DNA from 4 places in the Lysinibacillus sp. ACHW1.5 genome. Region 1 is predicted to be linked to each of the others. Evidence: riboswitches for the same ligand, from Rfam matches in the RefSeq annotation. Region 1 holds a riboswitch; each other region holds the start of a gene.
The links. Region 1 has a riboswitch for cobalamin ahead of L6W14_RS13575 ((2Fe-2S) ferredoxin domain-containing protein). Riboswitches for the same ligand answer to the same signal wherever they lie in the genome.

Region 1 (4,149 bases):
GTATGTCATGGGTTGCTAGTAAAATGGTTCTCTCACCATCATCTAATTTGGCTAAGTATTGTAATACTTGTGTAGCATAATAATTATCAAGACCTGCTGTTGGTTCATCTAACAAAAGGACAGAGGGCTCCATCGCTAAAACACCTGCCATTGCTACACGTTTTTTCTGACCTACGCTTAAAAAATGAATGGGTTTATCAAGCAAATCTTCCACTTCGGTTTGCGCAACGGCCCATGCTATTTTTTCTTCCGTTTTTTCAGTAGACCAGCCGAGATTCAATGGGCCAAATGCTATATCTTGCTTGACGGTCCCTGAAAAAAGCTGATGATCTGCATTCTGAAAAACAATGCCGACTTTTTGGCGTAGGGCCTTTAAAGCTTTTCGACTATATTCCAGACCGTTGCCTTCGAATATAATCGTCCCAGCTGTAGGTTTTAAAATACCGTTAAGATGCTGAAATAAAGTCGATTTTCCTGCGCCATTATGCCCGAGTATGGCGATTTTTTTACCTTTTGGAATGTCTAATGTAATATCTGACAACGCCTTCGTACCATCCGCATAGGCATAAGATAATTGGTTGAGTTCAAAATAAAATGCTGTCATGTAAAATACCCTCCATATACGATGAGGACTAGTAAAATAGCTGCCATGCCTAGCCAATTTTTCTTGCTATAAGAGCCCATCTCTTGCCAGTAGACGGCCTCGCCTCCACGTGATTGTATGGCGTTGTTGAGCTCCCGGCTACGCTGAAACATTTCCACAAATAATGCCACAATAAGCATGGAGACAGAGCGTAGCCATTGCATCGGTGAATGATAGCCGAGACGTGCTTGCTGGGCGAGATGTATATTTTGCATGCTTTCTAAAAACATAAAAATAAAACGATAGGTTAGTTCGACGAGCTCCACTAATAAAGAGGGGAGTCGCCATTGTCGTAGCACATAACATATTCCTTGTACGGAAGTGGTTAGAATTAAAAAGTATAAACAACTAATGCTGCCAAGGACAATAAAGAACAGCTGTTGCGCTGCTAACACACTTGCATTCCCAATAAAGACAGTCCAATTCCTAAATGTAAACGACCAAATATGGGCAGGGAGTGTATTCGTTGATGATGTAAAGGAAAGTAAAATAGATACGAGACTTGTTAATAAGAAAAAGCTAGGTAGCAATAATAATTTGCCGTAGTATGCAAGCGGAATTTTTGCACCTAAAATGATAAAAGCACTCATTACTAAAAATGTAATGAGTGAAAGTCGTTCATCTCTCATGATGAGCGTTATGAGAAGTAGTCCAAGTGAAAATATCATTTTTTCTAGCGGATGAACGGACGCTAGCTTATTCAGATAGGCATACTTATCAATGAGTAACATAATGGTTAACCTTCTTTGTGTTTGCCACGCATATAGCCGATGAAGTAGCCAATAAAGCCAGCTCCTATAGCTGCCTGTAGCACGAATAATAAGCTTTCGATTTCACCACTTGGTGGCTCCCATAGACTTTCAAACCATGGTTCATATTCCGCATTGATTTCACCGATAGCTGCTTCTGCTTCTCCATCAGCACCACCAAATTCAGCACCTTTTTGTATGAATAAGGGAATGATGGCTAACAACACAACAATTGCTAATAACAATAAATTTTTTTTCATTTGTTAATGTGCCTCCTTTGTTGAGAAAACACGTAACGTTTTTAATTCGCTAACATTGTATTTTTTCAAGAAATTCATCACAATGACCGTTAAAATTCCTTCACTCACTGCTAAAGGAATTTGCGTTAAGGCAAAAATACCTGCAAACTTTGTAAAGGATGCCATAAAGCCTCCAACCTCTGAAGGAAAGGCTAGTGCTAGTTGTACAGAAGTCACAATGTATGTACCTAAATCACCAAGCATAGCTGCAAAGAATATGGCTAGTGAAAATGACAACCCTACTTTTTGAGCCCCTTTAAAGACAAAGTAAGCAATAAAAGGACCAACAATAGCCATAGAAAAGGCATTAGCCCCTAAAGTTGTAATTCCTCCATGAGCTAATAATAAAGATTGAAATAATAAAACGATTGTTCCAATTACACTCATTGCTAGAGGGCCAAAAAGTACTGTCCCAAGTCCTACACCAGTTGGGTGAGAGCAACTACCTGTAACTGAAGGGATTTTTAGGGCGGATAGCACAAAGGCAAAGGCTCCTGAAAGCCCCAAAAGCATTTTTGTTTCAGGATTTTCATCAATGGTTTTTCGAATAGAACGCAATCCTAGAATGATAAATGGGATAGAGATCACCCACCAAAAAATAGCCCATTCGATTGGTAAAAAACCTTCCATGATATGCATGGCAAAGGCACGTTTTGGCACGATTAAAAAGGCCAGTAAAAAATAACTAAGTTTCCACCATGATAATGTCAAAAAGCTTTCCTCCTAACTAATTAATAGATTTTTAGAATATTGCGTGCGTAATTAAAAAAAGCACTTCTCCTTAGGTGGAAAAGTGCATAGCTAAAAAAGCAAATAACAGTCTCATCTGCTAAGCCGCACACCTATCCTCGTAGGTTGAAACGATCACTTATTTTTCGGCAGGTCTCCTGGCTCTAGTTCAATGCTTTATAGGTCTTCCCATCCGTTGGACAGTGACATATTCTATAAAGCTCCCTATTACAGTGGCGGGACCGCGCCGGACTCAAACCGGCTTCCCTTTTAAGCAAAATGACAAGCACTTTGCACCGAAAAACATTCAAATTGTGAGATTTCACGACAAAGTGTAACATGAATTTCCATAAATATGCTATACCTTTTATGAAATTTTTTAAATTAAAGGTCAACGGTGAATATTCTGATAAAATTTTGTGTGCAAATTATATGATTGTATAAATTTCATACCTAGTTCCATTCAAAATTGATAAATTTGTCATAAATTTTTAAAGAAATATTGAAATTTTAAAATAATAAGATATGATAAAGACAGTTTTCTATTTAAAATTCTACTAAAAATTTCATATAAAACGTCAATAAGTGCTCGAATAGCTCGAGATAATAGGGAAATTGGTGAAAATCCAATACAGCCCCCGCTACTGTAATAGCTGATGAAATCGCAAAGCCACTGGTGCAAACTTGGGAAGGTGCGACAGTAAAATGAAGCTTAAGTCAGGAAACCTGCTTATTTGATTGTGCATGCAAACTTTTCGGAGGGAGAAGTTGAAGCGAAAGCGGGTACCTGTATTTCATTCTATTCGTTTTTATTTGGCTTCTACAAAACCTTTACTCTTCGTTATAGAGTAAAGGTTTTTCTTTTTCCAAAAAGCAAATGAGGGGAGACAGAAGATGACAACTTGGAATTTAGAGGGGATGAAAACACATCTCTTTATTTGCAATGGCAGTAGCTGCATGAAAAAGGATGGGGAGGAAATTACCTTAGCCATTCGAGATGAGATACAGCGGCAAGCACTCGATCAGGAAATACATACGACAAGAACGCGCTGTAATGGACGCTGCAAGGATGCTTGTGTGGTAATCGCTTATCCTCAAGGAAACTGGTATCGTGTGCCATCAACAGAGCATGCTAGAACACTAGTACAAGATTTACATCATGAATCCTTATACAACGAACATGTCTTTACACTTCGTGAAGGTACATTACAGCGTACTGCTCAAACAACTGCCATTAAAGGGATCGAAAAGGTGAAAGAGGGGTAACAACATGGCGCAAAAAGGAAAAATTTTCGTAGTAGGCTTTGGACCTGGAGATTTTAAGCATATTACGACACGTGCAGTAGAGGCTTTACAACAAAGTGATATGATTATAGGCTATAAAACCTATGTAGAGCTGATTCAAGATTTAGTAAGTGCAAAATCGATTGTTAGTACAGGCATGACAGAAGAAGTGTCGCGTGCACAGGAAGCCGTTCGTCAAGCCGAAGCAGGGAGCATCGTCTCAGTAATTTCGAGTGGTGATGCAGGCGTCTATGGCATGGCAGGATTAGTCTATGAGGTGTTAATTGAGCTAGGCTGGACAGAAGCTACAGGAATTGAAGTAGAAATTGTTCCTGGGATTTCTGCGATTAATTCATGCGCTAGCATACTTGGTGCACCTATTATGCATGATGCTTGTACAATCAGTTTGAGTGACCATCTAACACCATGGAATTTAATTGCAAAG
Region 2 (4,149 bases), 1.3 Mb from region 1:
GCATCGGCTATAAATGGCATAAGTCTGCAAAGAGAAAGCAAATGGAACATAAAAGCTAGAAATTAACCTCTACCAGAATTGAAGGTAGAGGTTATTTCTATTATTTTGAACTAAGCTCTTCTTCTGTTACCCATTTATGATTTGTTACAGCTTCACCACTTGTAGTGGAAGTATAATCAACCATATATACAGTTGTTTGCACAGCCTCGTCAATAAGGACAGTCGCATTTTCCATACCTTCCATATGTGTTGCGTCCGTTTTTACTTCTGTTCCAGGTGCCAGTGGTGCTTCTTGTGGGTCAATTAATTCTTCATGAATTATCCACTTATGCTTTTCTATTCGCTTTCCACCAGATGTAGGCTCATAGGAAATAACATAGGCAGTTGTACGATAGGCTCCTACTATTGTTGCTTCGGCTCCTTTCATACCTTCCATATGTCCATCTGTAATAATGGCTGTGCCCCCTACAGGAAATTTCGGGTTTTCAGCATTTTTTAACGTTACTGGTACATGGCCAGAACTTGAATGGTTCATTGTAGAATGATCCATTTTTTCAGCAGTTTCATTAGAAGTGGACGCAGGTTTTGTTTGCTCCTCTGTACAAGCCGTTAAACTAATTAGAGTGACCACTGATAATAGTCCGACTGACCATCTTTTATTGAATTTCATATGATATCCTCCTCATTATTTGCTCTTAAGGTAGCAAATAAATGTGCAGAAACGATGGATATGACCTATGAAAAATATCTAGCACAAGTAGGGGGAGATATACTATTGAATGGGCATAATCTTCAATGTTTTTTGTAATCTATAGGCGAAGATACCAGCAAAAATAGCTAAAATAATATCTTTTGGTAGTGGAGGAATCATCCAAAGCCAAGCGAGCTTATATGAAAAATTCTCTGGCGCACTTGCCCAAAGCTTATAGGCAAAAAACATCCAATTTGTTCCTATCAAATAATTTATAGCCGTTGCTACCAAAGCAGCTACGATAAAACTTTTCTTTGTCCCGCTTCGTTCTACGATCAATCCTGCAACAAATGCAGCTAATATAAATGTAATAATAAACCCAAAGGTAGGGCTTAAAATTTGGCCAATTCCACCACCGAAACGAGCAAAGACAGGGGCTCCTGCCAATCCTACGCACATATAAATTGTGCAGGCGAGCGCACCTTTTCTACTACCAAGAATAAGCCCTGCTAAAATTGCAAAGAAGGTTTGAAGCGTAATGGGTACACCACCAACTACCATAAAAGGTGCAAAGGAAGTGATATTAGCACCCACCATCATTAGCGTTGAAAATAACCCAATGTAGGTAATGTCAACAGTTCTTAACTTATGGTGACTATGTTGTGTAACAGTTGCCATGAATTTCACCTCGCTTTATAAGTTATTACTGCTAGTGTAAAAAACGAATGTATTTGTGTCAACCTTATTGTTTATTTAAGTTAACTCAATTGCTGAATTAAATTGAAGTAGACTATCTATCTATAAAAATGTATGATAGAACCGTCACCATTTTATAACTTCAAATACTATTGGTGTGACATTTTTAAATGTCACTTAAAAGGGAAGTCGGTGGAAGTCCGACGCTGTCCCGCAACTGTAACGAGGAATCCTATAATATGATTTGCCACTGTTTAAGAATGGGAAGGCAATTATAGGATAGTGAATCGAAGCCAGGAGACCTGCCATTTAGTAATACCTGTAATGCCCACGAGGATGCAAGCAATACGGACAATAGCTGGATATTTTTCTGACTTTGTTTAATCTAGGGTATTTCTATGCGCATTTTCGCATGGGATACCTTTTTTTATTGCTTCATTCATCAATATATTCAGTAGGAGTTTAAAACAGATGAATAAAAAATTTATGTTATTTTCCTTCGTACTTTTCATGGTATTAATTGTTTCAATGACCTTTGCTGTAATGGTTGGCTCAGTTTCAGTTACACCGCTATATGTATGGAAAGTTATTCTTTCTAAAATTCCTTTTATACAAAATTCGATCGAGCAAGATTGGAGTCGCTCTCAGGAAATCATCATCTGGCAAATAAGAGCACCTCGTGTTTTGCTAGCAGCGATAGTAGGAGCGGGGTTAGCTATTGCAGGGGCAGCCATTCAGGCACTAGTACGTAATTCTATTGCAGACCCGTATATTCTAGGGATTTCTTCAGGGGCAGCTGTCGGCGCTACTTCTGTGATTATTTTAGGAGCCTTTTCATTTTTAGGTATTTACGCTCTTTCAGTATCCGCATTCCTTGGTTCATTACTTGCCATTGCACTTGTCTTTTTCTTATCACGTGTTGGGGGACGTGTCTCTATTTTCCGCTTGCTATTGGCAGGCATGGCTGTGTCCTTTATCTTAACGGCTATCTCTAACTTTATTTTAATGATGTCAAAGCAAGAAGGGGCCTTAAAGGCTGTTATGTTTTGGATGCTAGGTAGTTTAGCTGGAGCCAAATGGAATAATATTGTGATTCCAGCTTTCGTATTCTTTATTGTATTTGGGCTACTGTGGCTACACTATCGCAATTTAAATTTATTATTACTAGGAGAAGAGGCGGCAGTGACATTAGGCGTTAATCTTCAGCAATTCCGTATTCAGTTAATACTACTAGTATCTCTATTAACAGGTGTGCTTGTCGCAGTTAGTGGTTCTATAGGATTTGTGGGATTAATTATTCCCCATATTGTGCGTTTAATTGTGGGCTCAAACTATAAATACGTAATACCTATCAGTGCTTTAATAGGTGGAATATTCTTAGTGTGGGCAGATGCCTTTGCTCGAATTATTATTGCTCCTCAGGAAATGCCAATTGGTATTATTACAGCTTTTTGTGGAGGACCATTTTTCATTTGGCTTCTCCGTCGTAACAACTATTCTTTCGGTGAAGGAGATTAACTTCCATGACATTAGAAGCGAAACAAATATCATTCTCCATTTACGATCAGCGTATACTGCATGATGTAAGCATTCAAATAAAAGAAAAGCAATTTGTTGGATTAATTGGTCCTAATGGGAGCGGAAAATCAACATTGTTAAAAAATATGTATCGTCTCCTAAAACCTGAAAGTGGATCGGTAGTATTAAATGAGCAAGATATATTAAAGCAATCAAGTAAAGCAATTGCGAAAAATTTGGCTGTTGTAAGCCAAGAGACACCCGTATTATTTGATTTCACTGTGCATGATTTAGTCAGTATGGGAAGAACCCCACATAAAAAGCTGTTAGAGCTTGATCAAGAGAAAGATTTTCAAATTGTTAAAGAGGCTCTTAGGCAAACGGGCATATCGCATTTAGAGAAACGAAGCTTTAGTTCGCTTTCTGGTGGCGAGAAAAAGCGTGTCATGGTTGCAAGGGCACTCGCTCAACAAGCACAGATATTAATATTAGATGAGCCGACGAATCATTTAGATATTCAACATCAACTTCAACTTATGGATTTAATTCAGACTTTGCATTTAACCGTAGTAGCAGCTTTACATGATTTGAATATTGCTGCTATGTATTGCGATCAAATTTACGTTTTACAGCAAGGGCGAATAGTTTGTCATGGTACACCAGAGGAAGTACTTACGCCAACAGTGCTGCAAGATGTATTTGGTGTTTTTGCGGATATTCAAATCCATCCAATGACAGGGAAGCCGTATCTTACATATGTTCCTGAACAGTTCACGAAGGGGTTTAGCCAAATATAGAAAAGTGTCATCTTCTATTAGATACATAAAACATCCTTTAAGGAGTGACTGTATGCAAATAGCCTTTACGAAAATGCATGGTATTGGCAACAGCTATATCTATCTTGATCTTTTCCAACATGATTACAAGGAAGATATCTTTTGTGTATTGGCTCAAAAAATGGCCAATGTCCATACTGGTATTGGCTCAGATGGATTGATTATTATCCAACCCTCTAAAATTGCTGACTGTGGTATGCGTGTATTTAATAAAGATGGATCTGAGGGGACAAATTGTGGTAACGGTCTTCGCTGTGTTGCTAAGTATATTTTTGAACGTCATATTGTACGACAAGAGCTAATTACGATTGAAACGAAATCCGGGATTATGCTGGCACAGGTAGTGGTGCAAGACAATCGTGTAATAGAAGTGATTGTCGATATGGGCAAACCTCTCTTATTGCGCAA
Region 3 (4,149 bases), 1.5 Mb from region 1:
CCTAAGATTATTAAGCATACTTACTTTTATTTTAAAGAACAAACTACATTAATTCCAATTTTCACGCTAGGTAATAATTTAAACCACATAAAAAATGCTAGCTGAATGGCTCACAGCTAGCATGGAAACATTTCTTATTTAAATAATTCGGGGTACACAGCTTTCGCTACTAATTCTACAGCTTCACCAATACGCGGACCAGGTCGATTAGAGATATCTGTATCGATGGACAATACCGCTTTGTTTTGAATAGCTGTCACAGTATTCCAACCATCTCGTTCAAGAATTTCTCCTATTGGATCTTCTGTATCGTTTACTGTTGTTAAAATAACATCTGGATTTTTCGCAATAACATCTTCCTCATTCACTTTTGCCCAGCTATTCAAGTCAGAAAAAACATTATTAACATTAGCTGCATCTAATATTTCTTGCTGGAAAGTGCTAGAGCCTGCTGTATATATGTCTGGCTTAGGGCTAACCTCTAAATAAACATTTTTCGGCGTTTTTACGTCCTTCACCTTCGTTTGTACTTCAGCAATTTTCGCCTTGATCTCTTCATTTAATTTATTTCCTATATCAGCAACATCCATCACAGCAGCAATTTGTTCGATATCTCCATAAACATCATCGAAAGTTGTCGCAGATTGAATAACAAACACTTTAATTCCTGCGTCCTCAAGCGGCTTTAGGGCATCCTTATCACCGATTGTATAAGCAATGACAACATCTGGCTTTAACGCTATAATTCTTTCACTGTTAAAGTTCGTAGTATCAGAGACACGTTCAATTTTTTGTGCTTCCTCTGGATAAGTATCGTACTCAGTTGCTCCTACAATTTTATCGCCAACACCTAAAGCAAACAAAATTTCAGTATTACTTGGTTGTAAAGATACAACTGTTTTTGGTACTTCTTTAAACTCTATTTCCACTCCACGGTCATCTGTCACTTTATAGCTTGTTTTCTCTGCGTGTTGTGTATCTTGCGAAGCATCTTTATTTTTTGTATCTTCAGCAGTGCCACAGCCTGCTAATACCAGTGCAAGTAAGAGCACTGATAGCCATTGGAAATTAAATACTTTCTTCATTGTTATTCTCCTTTTTCTTTTTCATTGGGTAGGATTTACTAATAAACGGTATTTCAGCTATTCCAGCTTGCTGATTCATAAAAACAGCCATGACAAAACATACATTAGCTAATAAACCAAGGTAATCGAAAAGAATAGCAGGAACCTCTCGTTCTTCTGATACTTTGTGTAAAGTACGATATGATTTTTTTGCTTCACTGCGACAAAGATGTAAGGCTGCAGCGGCCTCTGTTCCTTGAGGTAAAACAAAACTTTGAATCTCTTCCTTCACATGGCGAACGTAAAAATCATAACGCTCACTTAACCAAGATAAATCCTCTTCAGTTACTGCTAATTTCCCACGAACTGAGCCATTCACATGATACGCCATAGGTAACATAAGCAATAAATCCTCAGCAACGACTTGAACATCCTCTTTTTTTACCGCAGCTAATGCAACTCCTAGATGTGTTGTAAGGCTATCTGTTCGAATTTCAAAATCGACCGTTGAAGCTTTCTCACGCATAAATGGATAACAAGAATAACGGGCATCTTTTTTCACTTGCTTCCCCCCTATTTTCTATAATGAAAAATTCTTATTTGAAAGGCATAAAAAAGTCGCTCCTTTTTGCAAAGGAACGACAAAAATAACATAATGAGCCATCAAACTGGACAAAGCCTATGTATTTGCCGTATATCCTCCTAGCTTCCGAGAAGTTTTTATACGTTCAAATAAAGGTCGGTCTCCTGGCTTGTACAGTTCGTCACATGAAACGAATGTGTTATAAAGGACCTTCCCATCTTCTTTGAGACAGTGGTAAATCTTTATAATGGCTGCACTTACAGTTGCGGAAACAGCTCCGGTTTTTCACCGGATTCCCGATTATGCTAATTAGCACCTTTATTCTGCAAGAATATTTCATTTGTAAAGCAGTTTATCATATATGCTTCAGAAAAAATAGCTGTACTCAGTTTTAAAATATAGCAATATTTCTACTTGAAGAGAAAACCCTAACAAATTTTTACATTATTAAGAAATTTACTATAATAGTGTTTCAATTGCTTTTTCAATATCGAGCTGTGAATCTGTTGGTTCAAAGCGTGAGACGGTCTTACCATTAGCATCTACTAGAAATTTTGTAAAGTTCCAGCGAATATTACGACCATCTAAAAAGCTTGGGGCAAGTTGAACAATTGCTTCTGCCAACATTTTCTCCTGCATACTTGCCTTCCCAAACTCTCGGTAATCCACTTCATGCTTTAAATAATTAAAGAGTGGATGGGTAGCCTCTCCATTTACCTGTACAAGCTCAAAAATCGGGAATGTGACCCCATAGTTTACCTTGCAGAGATGCTTAGTTTCCTCCCCATCTTCAGGATTTTGATGGCCAAATTGATCACAAGGGAATCCAAGAACTACAAAATTCTCTTTTCCATATTTATCATACATTTTCTGTAAGTCTTCAAATTGATATGTAAATCGGCATTGGTTTGCCGTGTTAACAATTAACATTGTTTTTCCACGATATGTTTCCATCGATAAAATTTCGCCATTAGGCTTCCGAACTAGATAATTATAAATGCTCATGCCATAATCCCCTTTTTTCATTCATTATAGTTGACTATTCTACCGCTCATCAAAGAATTTGCACAAAAAAACACCACCTCGCTACTTTGAACGGATGGCTGACTTATACTTCTTTTTATATTTAGCATCTTGTTCTTCATTAATTAAACGATGGGCAATATCTAATAATTTCGAGTCATTTGTTTGATCATATAGCTTTTTAAATGACATAATAATATCCTGACGAATAAGAGATGGCTGTTTTTCATCTATACATGTTTGAAATCTTTTAGCTAGATACGATACAACCAAATCTCTTTGTACTGGACCCGCTTGTCCAATTTTCCAAATTGCTTGTAATGCATGCCTTGCTGTAGCAGATTGCTCATCGTAAGTCACAGCCCAAATCTTTAAAAAATCCTCCAAGACCCTTTCTTCTGGATCACTTTTTGCAGCTAAAGCGCATAAAATTTGTGCAGCACGTGCACGAGAATAACCATTATTGTATGTAAGTGCTTTTACTAGCTGTTCCCAAACTGCATATGTCCAATCTACAGGTTCCTGCATAATTTTCATTAATTCCTCGTAAGATTCATATTGAATATCGCGATCATGCTCTGTTAAATTACTAAAAAGTTGCAAAATCTCTTTTTCCATAATTCATCCCTACCTTTATTGATTCAGAACGTAATAAAATTTGATTTATGGTACACTTAACTTAATTTTTTTCGCAAAGAAGGTGAGTTTATGAATAAATTTAATGCTAGGAAATTGATTTTTCGGTTGATTGTGATTATATCCCTACTTCTAGCTGCGTATTTTGTTATCCCAGTGTCCATGCCTTTAATCCTTGCTGGGATTAGTGCATTTTTCTTAGAACCACTTGTCATGTTCGTTAAACGGAAATGGAAAATGTCACGGAAAATAGCAGTTGCTTTTATTTACATAGTGAGTGTAATAGTTATATCTATTATTTGTTATCTGTCCATTACCCAAATAATGACACAAATAATTTTACTGTCTAAGCAAGCTCCCTATTATATTTCCAAGCTATCAGATATGTGGCTTCATATGCAAGAAAATATTTCTAAATATACAGAAGACTTTCCACCTGAAGTAAGTGCTTCGCTTCAAAAAACCACAATGGATTTCATAAAGAAAGTTGAAGAATCCTTTTTAAGCTTCTTTAATTATAGCAAAGTTTCTGCCTTCTTTTCAGAGATACCCAGCCTATTCATCAGTCTTCTCGTTTATATGATTGCGCTATTCCTATTTATGCTTGATTTGCCTAAGTTAAAGCAAATCACTTATAAATATTTAAAGCCCAATACAGCAAAGAAGATAAAAATTATTTTAAATCGCTTAAAAGATGCAACACTTGGCTATATGAAGGCTCACTTATTTGTAAGCTTTATTATTGGAGGCGTCACACTCATTGGACTGCTATTAATCCAACCGAAATACGCAGTAACAATGACGATTATTATCTGGTTAATAGATATTGTACCATTCCTAGGT
Region 4 (4,149 bases), 1.5 Mb from region 1:
GGTTTTTACAGGGGATATTTTCCTTTATATTTTATTCGCAGTAATTACAGCTTTACGTATTCTTTCCTATATGATGAAGTGGCGCTTGCCATTACGAAAATTAAATCGTGCATAAATACCATTCAGCCAATGACCAAAAATTAAGTCATTGGCTGTTTTATTGTTTTTATCTTTTTAACAACTGCATTGATTCTTCTAAAGTCACCATGTTTTTCATCATCGAGCAAGCTGCATCTAAAATAGGAAAGGCTAAGGCTGCTCCAGAACCTTCGCCTAAACGCATATTCATGTGCAACATTGGTTCAATGCCTAGTAAGGCAGCGGCAATTTTTGCCCCTGGTTCCTCTGAAGCATGGGAAGGAATGATATAATCGATTACTTTTGGTTCGAGCTTATAAGCAATGAGGGCGGCTATAGTCGAAATAAATCCATCAATGACAACGGGTTTAAGATGGGCAGCTGCGCCAAGAATAATACCTGTCATCGACCCTATCTCTAACCCTCCAACCTTAGCCAGAACATCAATAACATCATTTGGATTAGGCTTATTTAAGGTAATTGCTTTTTCAATAACTGCCGCTTTATAGGCAATGCCTCCTTGGCCTACTCCTGCACCAAACCCCGTTACTTCGATAGGGTTGCATCCCGTCAAAACAGCTAATATCGCAGCACTTGGTGTTGTATTGCCGATGCCCATTTCTCCAGTCCCAAGTACATCAGCACCTTTTATGATTTCCTCAGTGGCCACACGGATTCCTACTTCTATCGATTGAATGGCTTCTTGTTTGGTCATAGCGGGACCTTGTGCCATGTTATCTGTACCATATTTAATTTTATGAATAAGGACACCTGCATCAAGTGGAATATCTCCTTTTACCCCAACATCTACTGTGACCACCTTTGCATTGGTAATGCCAGCAATCGCACAAACGCCTGTACCCCCCTTAGGAAAATTTAATGTTTGAAAGACCGTAACATCTTGTGGATTCGTGGTTACACCTTCCTCGCAAACACCATGATCTGCAGCACAGACAATCATCACTTTTTTGTCGACCATCGGATATAATTGTCCTGTTATACCAGAGAGCTGTACGGCAAGTGATTCTAGTTTACCCAAGCTACCTGGGGGCTTACAAAGCGCATCAATCCGCTTTCTGGCTTGCTCCATACTTTTCATATCAGCCCCCTGAATGTTTTGAATCGTGTCTTGTAATAATTGCATGATTATTTCTCCTCTCGTTCTCATTAAGACAAAATAAAAAGTCTGTAGTTTATTGTCATGACAAATAAACTACAGACTTTTCCATCATCTATATCTTCTAAAGCATGTAGGCAGGTCTCCTGGCTCAAGTTCAACACCTCATAGTACCTTCCCAGCAATTTGCTAGTGGCATACACTATGAAATTCCCTTATACAGTGGCGGGTCCGCTAAAGCTTTTCACTTTATTCCCTATTCTCCCTAGTGGGCACCTATTGCTTTTATGTAATTATGTTAAATCTACTTTACAACTTTTTTAGTGTCAAGAGGAAAAAATTTTTTGAGTGTTAACTTAGTAACACCACCTATTCAAACAATATAGGCTTATCAAGAGCTTGTAACAACTAATGAATCCCTCTCATTCACTTGATGCTTATCAACTTCAAAAATTTTATCTGCTTCACTTATTAAAACAGGGTGATGAGTAACCAATATAACAGTCTTTTGTTTTTCTTTATTTAAATATAAAAGTAATGTTTCTATATTTATTTGATTGTCTTTATCAAGCGCAGAAGTAATCTCGTCAAACAAATAGATATCCGCATCTCTTAGAAGCGATCTTGCTATTGAAAGTCTTTGCTGTTGCCCAGTAGATAATTCAAGCCCGTTATGCCCTATAAGAGTTTCAAATTTATAGTCCAACGTTTCTATATATGAATAAATGTTAACCATTTTACAAATTTGAATTAATTCTTCGTCCGTTGCATTCGGCTTTGCTAATAACAAATTTTCCCTTATTGTCCCTGTCATTATAAAATGCTCTTGCGTTACCAAACATACCCTTTTTCTATAAACATCAATAGGAATATATCTAATATTTTGATTGGATAGAAATATTTCACCCTGATAATTAATGTATAAACCTGATAATATATTCAATAATGTCGATTTACCTGATCCGCTTTCTCCCTTAATCAATACAATTTTCTTCAAAGGTATTTGGAGATTTATATTTTCTAAAACTGGAGATAATGCATTAGTATAGGTAAAGCTTACATTCCGTAATACTATTTTATCTTTTCTAAAATGATGCGAAGAATTTACATAGTCAGGTACTTCTAATTTCTTTAGATGATATTTATTGTCTTGCATTAAGTTTTTTACTCTATTTACAGACACAATTGCTTCTTGTAAAAATGAATTTAGTTGAGAAAATCTTAAAAATGACTGACTAAAGTTATTGGCATAGGTAGTGAATGCTATTAATACTCCTAACGTGAGGCTTCCTTTATAAATAAAGTAGGCACCTATAATAAGGATAATCAAATAACTTGTAAAGTTTATTAATTCTATTATTGATGCTGATTTTATACTTAAACGCATTTTATCAAGAGTATTTTTGTATAATAAGGTAATTTTCTTTTGATAGTTATCTATTGCGTTTATCTCAGTATTAAATATCTTAAATAATTTAAATGATGACAGTAATTCTCCCAAATAGGTTAAATAAGAATCTAAATCTTTTTTGATGGCAGTATCCATCATCCTTATTTTTCTTCCATAATATTTAAAAATGATAAGTGCTAAAGGACAAGCTATGAATAAAATACTAGCTAAAATAAAATTAAGATTTATCAATATTACTAACACAATTATTATGCTGATAAAATCTACAACAATATTTAAAAACTCTGATACTACTTCAGAAAATGCCTTTGTATCATTTTCTATTTTATTCATCAGTTCACCTTTTGCTTTTAATTGATACTCATCCATGTCCATAGCCATGATTCTTTTTATTATCTTTAACTTAATGTCCATTTGTAGATAGCAGGCAAATTTCGTTAAATAATATTTTTGGATTACTTTAAAAAATAAATTAAAAAGAAACAAAAAAGCCATAAACACTATAATTATGAATGCTGAATTGAGGTCTTTTACTGTTATAGAATCAATAAATTTACCAAATAAAAGGGGGTGTACTATACTTAAAATCATAGAAATGCCCATCAAAATATTTACTTGAAATAATTTTGCTTTGTATGGCTTTGTATACTTAAATACCTCACCTAATATTTTCATGAAATAATACTCTGTCTCCCTGATTTAGTTAAGGTTTTCTTATAACCTTTTGATATACAGATAAGCATTTTTCGGTTCTTCCTGTAATATATGTAGAAACTTTTCCATATACGGATCTTTTTCATTACTTATGAACAAATTTTCTACTGACTTCTTTTTCGCCTCACTAAAGAGCATGCTTTTATTTGTGTATATAACCTTTTGCTCAATTGTTCTTTTTAAAACCTCATAGCAATTAGTTTGTTCCTTGTTTTCCCACTGTTCATTCATTAATGTATTTATCATGTCTTCTGTAATATTATAGCCATAGTTAAATTCAAAAAATTTATTAGAATACGGGCGTATTTCAATGATGTCGCCAGAGCTACTAATAATATTTTCTAAACTATTGTTATCTGGAAGGCTAAAAACCCTCGTTATTTTCAGCGTGTGATACGGAATGTTGTTGACACCAAAGCTCTCCATTATTTGAGTAATGTCTTTATAAACATTCGCATAATTCTTCATTTTTTCTATACTTACACCTTTGTATTGGACAGTAAGCCCGTTATATTGATAATTTTGATAAGGCTTATTTGACAGCTCTTCTTCTTTATATCCATTATAAAAATGTAAGCTTAATAGAACGAAAAGCATCATACTGGTCATAATTCCAGCAACCCACTTTTCCGTTTTATTGGTGGCCTTCCTGCTGAATAAAATCGCGAACGATATAGAACACAAACAAACGGATAAAACACCTATAACATTTAAGTAATGAATAAAATCTGGATACATAAAGTTAAGAGTTGGAGCTAAATATTGAATCGTTTCTAGTCTATAACCATGCATTAGCATTAATAAAAAATAAATGATGACAATTAAAATT

Region 2: it holds a riboswitch for cobalamin, as region 1 does, so the genes downstream of both, L6W14_RS20215 (FecCD family ABC transporter permease) here and L6W14_RS13575 ((2Fe-2S) ferredoxin domain-containing protein) in region 1, are expected to answer to the same signal.
Region 3: it holds a riboswitch for cobalamin, as region 1 does, so the genes downstream of both, L6W14_RS20960 (hypothetical protein) here and L6W14_RS13575 ((2Fe-2S) ferredoxin domain-containing protein) in region 1, are expected to answer to the same signal.
Region 4: it holds a riboswitch for cobalamin, as region 1 does, so the genes downstream of both, cobT (nicotinate-nucleotide--dimethylbenzimidazole phosphoribosyltransferase) here and L6W14_RS13575 ((2Fe-2S) ferredoxin domain-containing protein) in region 1, are expected to answer to the same signal.

What each region holds. Positions count from the first base shown of each region.
Region 1 covers NZ_CP091777.1:2,713,484-2,717,632, reverse strand. The annotation lists gene L6W14_RS13595 (energy-coupling factor ABC transporter ATP-binding protein) at 1-604, opposite strand, end outside; gene cbiQ (cobalt ECF transporter T component CbiQ) at 601-1,374, opposite strand; gene L6W14_RS13585 (energy-coupling factor ABC transporter substrate-binding protein) at 1,380-1,652, opposite strand; gene L6W14_RS13580 (energy-coupling factor ABC transporter permease) at 1,656-2,402, opposite strand; cobalamin riboswitch at 2,551-2,736, opposite strand; cobalamin riboswitch at 2,987-3,169, shown strand; gene L6W14_RS13575 ((2Fe-2S) ferredoxin domain-containing protein) at 3,315-3,686, shown strand; gene cobJ (precorrin-3B C(17)-methyltransferase) at 3,691-4,149, shown strand, end outside.
Region 2 covers NZ_CP091777.1:4,023,376-4,027,524, reverse strand. The annotation lists gene L6W14_RS20230 (response regulator transcription factor) at 1-59, shown strand, start outside; gene L6W14_RS20225 (YdhK family protein) at 101-670, opposite strand; gene L6W14_RS20220 (biotin transporter BioY) at 773-1,369, opposite strand; cobalamin riboswitch at 1,524-1,712, shown strand; gene L6W14_RS20215 (FecCD family ABC transporter permease) at 1,859-2,905, shown strand; gene L6W14_RS20210 (heme ABC transporter ATP-binding protein) at 2,911-3,702, shown strand; gene dapF (diaminopimelate epimerase) at 3,755-4,149, shown strand, end outside.
Region 3 covers NZ_CP091777.1:4,180,545-4,184,693, forward strand. The annotation lists gene L6W14_RS20955 (ABC transporter substrate-binding protein) at 135-1,085, opposite strand; gene L6W14_RS20960 (hypothetical protein) at 1,069-1,626, opposite strand; cobalamin riboswitch at 1,784-1,982, opposite strand; gene L6W14_RS20965 (glutathione peroxidase) at 2,107-2,652, opposite strand; gene L6W14_RS20970 (hypothetical protein) at 2,734-3,288, opposite strand; gene ytvI (sporulation integral membrane protein YtvI) at 3,379-4,149, shown strand, end outside.
Region 4 covers NZ_CP091777.1:1,180,899-1,185,047, reverse strand. The annotation lists gene L6W14_RS05485 (trimeric intracellular cation channel family protein) at 1-115, shown strand, start outside; gene cobT (nicotinate-nucleotide--dimethylbenzimidazole phosphoribosyltransferase) at 167-1,222, opposite strand; cobalamin riboswitch at 1,314-1,490, opposite strand; gene L6W14_RS05475 (ABC transporter ATP-binding protein) at 1,587-3,281, opposite strand; gene L6W14_RS05470 (ABC transporter A family member) at 3,321-4,149, opposite strand, start outside.